DNA from 2 places in the Uliginosibacterium sp. H1 genome. Region 2 is predicted to be linked to the other one. Evidence: predicted binding sites of a transcription regulator. Region 2 holds the regulator's gene; the other holds the start of a gene.
The links. Region 2 encodes HrcA, which represses chaperone genes, less so after heat shock. Its sites were predicted from a motif close to TNTTAGCACTCNNNGNCNNNGAGTGCTAANA; they were not measured.
Positions count from the first base shown of each region.

Region 1 (3,408 bases), on a different contig from region 2:
CGGCCACGGTCTTCAGGATGCCGCGGATGTTGTTCACCACCAGGGTGGCCAGCGCTTCGCCGTCCACGTCTTCAGCGATGATCAGCAGCGGACGGCCGGCCTTCGCCACTTGCTCCAGCACCGGCAGCAGGTCGCGGATGTTGCTGATCTTCTTGTCGAACAGCAGCACGAAGGGGTTGTCCAGGGCAGCGATCTGCTTGTCCGGGTTGTTGATGAAGTACGGGCTCAGGTAGCCGCGGTCGAACTGCATGCCTTCGACGACGTCCAGCTCGTTTTCCAGGCTCTTGCCGTCTTCGACGGTGATCACGCCCGACTTGCCGACCTTGTCCATGGCTTCAGCGATGATGTCGCCGATGGAAGTGTCGCTGTTGGCGGAGATCGAACCCACCTGGGCGATTTCCTTGTTGGTGGTCGTCGGCTTGGCGTTCTTCTTCACCTCGGCGGTGATGGCAGCCACGGCCTTGTCGATGCCGCGCTTCAGGTCGGCCGGGTTGAAACCGGCGGCGACGTACTTGAAGCCTTCGCGCACGATGGCCTGGGCCAGCACGGTCGCGGTGGTGGTGCCGTCACCGGCGTTGTCGGAGGTCTTGGAAGCGACTTCCTTCACCAGCTGGGCGCCCATGTTCTCGAACTTGTCCTTCAGTTCGATTTCCTTGGCGACGGACACGCCGTCCTTGGTCACGGTCGGGGCGCCGAAGGAGCGCTCCAGCACCACGTTGCGGCCCTTCGGGCCCAGGGTCACCTTGACCGCGTTGGCCAGGATGTTGACGCCATTGACGATCTTCGCGCGAGCGTCGTCGCCGAACAGAACTTGTTTAGCTGCCATGTCTTGAAACTCCGGAAATTGGATTCGAATTCAGTGGAAGAACCGGAAGATGCGCGTCGCGAGCGGTTCGAGGCTGGTGCGAGAAGCGCAGCCGTACGGTTGTACGGCGAGCATCGCAGGGCCAGGATCGACCGCGCAGTAGCGCAGCGCCGGTTTTAGGCTTCGACGACGCCCATGATGTCTTCTTCGCGCATGACCAGCAGTTCCTCGCCGTCGACCTTCACGGTCTGGCCGGAGTACTTGCCGAACAGCACGCGGTCGCCAACCTTCACGTCCAGCTTGCGCACTTCGCCGCTCTCAAGGATCTTGCCGTTGCCGACGGCCAGGATCTGGCCCTGGTCCGGCTTCTCGCCGGCGCTGTCGGGGATGACGATGCCGCTGGCAGTCGTACGTTCGGCTTCAACACGCTTGACGATCACGCGATCGTGCAGGGGACGGATTTTCATAACCACTCCTAGGTTTGAAAACAATTGATAATCAATGGGATGTGAGCATCCCGCGGAAATCTGCGGAGGGTGCCGGCAGTGCGTTGGACGACACTTTGTTAGCACTCCCTCCGAGGGAGTGCTAATAATAGGTGCGGCAATGCGGCATTTCAAGAGCAGGAAACGTCTTGCCTGTTGATCAGGTAACCCGTCGGACGCCCTGACCGCGGCCGTAACACGGGCATCAGCAGGGGCCGGCCTTCTATCCGGCGGTAGCTGCCGGAACCGGCTTGCGGGCTCATATCCCGTTCTTTCCGTGATTCCTCCGCGCCATCCCTACATATGCTTCGTCGCAGTCTCCTTGCCGTGTTGGTCCTAGCCGCCACCGGCTGCCAGCGCCATGCGCCGACCCCGTCCGGCGGGCAGGCCGAGGTGGTGCCCCGTGCGGGCCCGGTCTTCAACGAGGCATTCACGGATGGCTTCGAAGCCAGGGTGGGCGACCAGATCTACCGCTTCCGCAGCCAGGTTGTCGGCGAGTTGTCCCTGCCCTCTGGCCGGCTGCTGGCCTGCGATCCGCTGGTGAGTTGCAGCGAGCCCTTCACGGGCCGGGTGCCGGTCGGGCGCTTCCCTTTGCATCTGGCCATCGCCCGCAACGGCGAGGACGAGCGCATCGCGCTGGCGAAGATCGTCTTCGCCGAGGGGCCGATCGTGTCCTGGGAGCTGGCGCTCACCGCGGGGCAGGATGTCTCGACGCTGAAGCCGGGGGAGTTCTTCGGTTACGGCGTCGACAGCGGGACGGGTGGCTTCATGGATGCGGACGCGCTGGCGTTGTTCGAAGCCGAACGCGCGCGGGGGGGGCAGGCCTTCGACCAGCAGCTTTTCGACGCGCTGGACAGGACTTATCGCCACACCCGCAGCTGGCACCTCTACCAGACCAGCGGCGGAACGGTGGCGATGTTCTCGAGCGGCTACGGCGATGGCGCGTATCCCACCTACCGGGCTTACGACAAGGCGGGCAGGCTGGTCGCGGTGATCACCGATTTCATGATCGTGCCATGGCGCTGAGCGCCCGTGCCCCCATGCTCAGGCAGGTAGCGGCCGGGCTGTTCATGCTGCTGGTGGTGTCCAGCGCGGCGGCGGCCTGTTACCTGTGGCAGCTCCGCTGCGAGAACTTCGGCTGCACCGGCCTGGGCATCGCCTGGGCGATGTGGGCTGGCGTCCTGTACGCACCGGGCTTGATACTCGGCCTGGTGCTGCGCTTCAGCTTTGCCGCCGGCCCCCGCTGTGCGTGCATGGTCCATTACGGACTGCTGCTGCACGTTCTTCTCGGCGTGTCGCTGGCGGCGTATCACGGCTTGATTGCGCCCTGAGCCTCGTTGTGTCGACGACTCATCCATCGACTCACATCTCCTGACCTTGCCCCTGTCGAAGAAAGCGCCCGCATGAGCCTGGACCCCGCCGACGAACCGCCCATCGACAACGCGCTGGCGCACTACATGGAAGCGCGAGCGCTGGACATCGCGCGGGAGAAGGCCGGCACGCCGGCCGAGCGTGCGAAGCTCGCCACACTGTGCGCGCTGCGCGAGCGGCTGATGACGCAACGCGGCGCCTTCGATCGCCAGGCGGTTGCCGCCCGCCATGCGCGCGGTGAAGTCTATTCAGCGGCCCGCGTGGCGGCGATCAATGCGATGGGTCCGACGCGCGACGACATGGATCGCGACGTGCGCACGCTGTACGCGGCGCAATCGAGCGTGGACGAGGTGCTGCGCACCCATGCCCGCACGCACTTCGTCTATGCGCTGATGTCTTCGCGCCTGCTGCTGGCGGAGCACACGCCCGACATCGCCGCCGCCGCGCGCGCCATGCAGCAGCAGGAAGAAGCGTTCGCCGCGGCATGGCTGGCGTGCATCGGCGACGACGCCTTCCTGGCCGAAGTACGCGCGCTCCAGCGGGAGGCGTTGGGGGTGCTGCGCACATCCACCCGGGCGATGTACTTCGTGGCGCAACCTGACACCGTGGCCAGCGTGGCGCTCGACGACACCGACGCGCAGGTGCTGGGCAAGGCCTGGAAGAAACTCGACGAACTGGCCGTATCGCTGGGGCAGGCGCCGCTGTCCGGCTTCATCGCGGTGCCCGGCGAGGACGATGCCGCAGGCG
Region 1 is NZ_JAYXHR010000002.1:701,412-704,819, forward strand. Features, by position in the region: gene groL (chaperonin GroEL) at 1-826, opposite strand, end outside; gene VVD47_RS12865 (co-chaperone GroES) at 982-1,272, opposite strand; gene VVD47_RS12870 (DUF4241 domain-containing protein) at 1,618-2,316, shown strand; gene VVD47_RS12875 (hypothetical protein) at 2,307-2,621, shown strand; gene VVD47_RS12880 (hypothetical protein) at 2,694-3,408, shown strand, end outside.
Region 1: the regulator HrcA is predicted to act here: its motif matches at 1,369-1,399, upstream of VVD47_RS12865 (co-chaperone GroES).

Region 2 (3,408 bases):
GCGTCGAGAAGGATGGATTTTCCAGCACCGGTCTCGCCGGTCAGGGCGCCGAAGCCGGCACGGAAGTCCAGTTCCAGGCGGTCGACGAGGACGAAATCGCGGATCAGCAGGCGACGAAGCATGAGGTCGTTTCAGGACGGAAGTTCAGCGCGGGCGCTGTGGCACGGCGCTCCAGTGCAGCTTTTCGCGCAGCACCGCAAAGTAGCTGTAGCCCTCGGGGTGCAGCAGCGTGACCGTCTGCGGCGAGCGGCGCAACACGATGCGGTCGCCCTCGCGTGCGTCGAACAGGGTCTGGCCATCGAAATGGATACGCGCATCGTGGCCGGGGCGGATCACCAGTTCCACCGTACTGTCCTGTGCCAGCGCCAGCGGTCGGTGGGTCAGCGCATGCGGGCACAACGGCACCAGCACGATGCCGGCCAGTCGCGGATGCAGCAGCGGACCGTTGGCGGATAGCGCATAGGCGGTGGAGCCGGTCGGCGTCGCGACGATCATGCCGTCGGAGCGTTGCGAGTAGATGTACTCGCCATCGACGTGCAACTCGAACTCGATCATGCGGCCGATCTCGCCGCGCGACAGCACCACGTCGTTCAGCGCGGTGTCGGCAAAGACGCGTTCGCCCGCGCGCAGCACCTCGGCTTCCAGCAGGATGCGACGCTCGCGCAGGTAACGCCCGGTGAGGATCTCGCCGACCCGCTCCAGCATCTCGTCATGGCCGACGTCGGTCAGGAAACCCAGGCGTCCCAGGTTGATGCCCAGCAGCGGCACGGTGTGCGGTGCCACCCGACGGGCGGCCATCAGCATGGTGCCGTCGCCGCCCAGCACGATGACCAGGTCGGCAAATTCGCCGATGCGCTCGAAGCTGGCGGTCTCTTCCCGGCCGGTCAGGCCGGTGGCCGCAGCGGTCTCGGTCTCTATCCACACCTGCGCGCCAGCGTCACGGGCGAAGCGCGCCAGCCGCGTCAGGGTGTCTACGATGTCGGCACTCTGGTACTTGCCGACCAGCGCGACAGTGTTGAATTCCAGACTCATGCCGCGCATTTAACCATATCGGAATGTCAGGCATGCCTTTGCCTGCCAGCGCTGGCTCATTAGAATGGGGGCTGCTTATGAATGCCCTCGATCACCGCTCCCGGGTTCTGCTCAAGACGCTCATCGAGCGTTACATCGCCGACGGCCAGCCCGTCGGGTCGCGCGCCCTGTCCCGCCAGTCCGGTCTGGAACTGTCGCCCGCGACCATCCGTAACGTGATGTCCGACCTGGAGGATGCCGGCTTCGTCGCCAGCCCCCACACTTCCGCCGGCCGTGTGCCAACGGCGCGGGGCTACCGCCTGTTCGTCGACACGCTGCTGACCGTGCAGCCGCTGGAGCACACCCAGGTGCGCGAGCTGCGCAGCCAGCTGCAACCCGACGAACCGCGCCGCCTGATTTCCGCCGCCTCCCACCTGCTGTCCGACCTGACCCGGTTTGCCGGCGTGGTGGTGACCCAGCGCAACGACACGACGACGATCCGCCAGATCGAGTTCGTCAGCCTGTCCGAGACGCGGGTGCTGCTGATCATCGTCACGGCCAAGGGTGACGTGCAGAACCGCCTGCTGATGACGCAACGGCCCTACACCGCCTCCGAGCTGGTCGAGGCCGCCAACTTCCTGAACCATCACTTTGCCGGGCTGGACCTCGGCAACATGCTGACCAAGCTGCGCGAAGAGCTGCACCAGATCTCCGCCAACATGAACGAGCTGATGACCGCCACCGTTCATGCCGGCGAGGAGGCCCTGGGTGCCGACAGCGGCGTGGTGATCTCCGGTGAGCGCAACCTGCTGGAGGTGGACGAGTTGTCCACCAACATGGGCCGCCTGCGCGAGCTGTTCAGGCTCTTCGAGCAACGCACCGGCATGCTCCAGCTGCTGGACCTGTCCCATCGCGCCGAGGGCGTGCAGATCTACATCGGCGACGAGTCCGGCCTCGCACCGCTAGACGAATGCAGCGTGGTCACCGCGCCCTACGAAGTGGATGGCAAGGTCATCGGCTCGCTGGGCGTCATCGGCCCAACCCGCATGGCCTACGAGCGGGTGATCCCGATCGTGGACATCACGGCACGTCTGCTGTCGTCGGCACTGTCGTCCAGCAACTGAGGCATGCCGGCGCGCTGGCTGCTGCTGGTCGCCATCCACGGCTACAGGCGTTTCGTTTCACCATGGAAGGGTTTCCGCTGTGCCTACCGCGCCCAGACCGGCCACGCCAGCTGTTCCACGCTGGGCCTGAGGGCAGTACGGCGCCACGGTGCCTTGAAAGGGCTGGGCATCCTCGACCTTCGCCTCGCGCGTTGTCGCGAAGCGCAACGCCTGCATGTCCCGCCACCGCGCCGGCCGCTCGCCGCCCAGCGTGGTGATTGCGACCTGCCCTGCGATGTCGACTGCGACCTGCCGCGCAGCGGAATGACCCGGCTGGCGAATCTGCTGAGCTGTGCGGACTGCTGCTCCTGCGAACTGCCGGGTCGCCGCCGGAACAAGCTGGACGACAAGCCGCGTAAAATCCACGTTCCGCCGCGCCGGCGTGACCGCTGAACCCGTTCCGGACCTCTCTGTTCCTCCGTTCCCTATGTCCCGCTTCCTGCCCGAACCTGCCCACCGTCATGGCAGCACCGAACGCTTCGGCATCCTGCTGGTGAATCTCGGCACGCCGGAAGCCGCGACCGCGCCGGCGGTGAAGAAGTACCTCGCCGAGTTCCTGGCCGACCCGCGGGTGGTGGAAATTCCGTCCTTTGCCTGGAAGCCAGTCCTGCACGGCATCATCCTCAACACCCGCCCGAAGAAGTCCGCCGCCAAGTACGCGCAGGTGTGGACCAGCGAAGGCTCGCCACTGGCGGTCCACACCGAACGACAGGCCAAGCTGCTGCAGGGCTACTTCGGCCACGCCGGCGAGCAGCGCGTGTGCGTCATGCATGCCATGCGCTACGGGCAGCCAGCCATCGCAGACGTCATCGGCAAGCTGAAGGAGGAGCAATGCTCGCGCATCCTCGTGCTGCCGATGTATCCGCAGTACGCTGCCAGCACGACCGCCAGCGTCATGGACGCGGTGGGTGCGGCGCTCGCGCGCATCCGCAATCTTCCCGAGATCCGTCTGGTGCGCAGTTTCCATGACGACCCGGGCTACATCCGCGCACTGGCTGCCAGCGTGCAGGAGCACTGGGCGCGCAACGGCCGCGGCGAGAAGCTGGTGATGAGCTTCCACGGCCTGCCGCGCTTCTCGCTGGACCGCGGCGACCCCTACCACTGCGAGTGCCACAAGACCGCACGCCTGCTGGCCGAAGCCCTGGGCCTGAAGGCGGATGGCCATGTCGTGACCTTCCAGTCACGCTTCGGCCGGGCCGAATGGCTGCAGCCCTATACGCAGGCCACGCTGGAG
Region 2 is NZ_JAYXHR010000001.1:581,905-585,312, forward strand. Features, by position in the region: gene recN (DNA repair protein RecN) at 1-122, opposite strand, end outside; gene VVD47_RS02595 (NAD kinase) at 145-1,032, opposite strand; gene hrcA (heat-inducible transcriptional repressor HrcA) at 1,110-2,135, shown strand; gene yidD (membrane protein insertion efficiency factor YidD) at 2,139-2,567, shown strand; gene hemH (ferrochelatase) at 2,602-3,408, shown strand, end outside.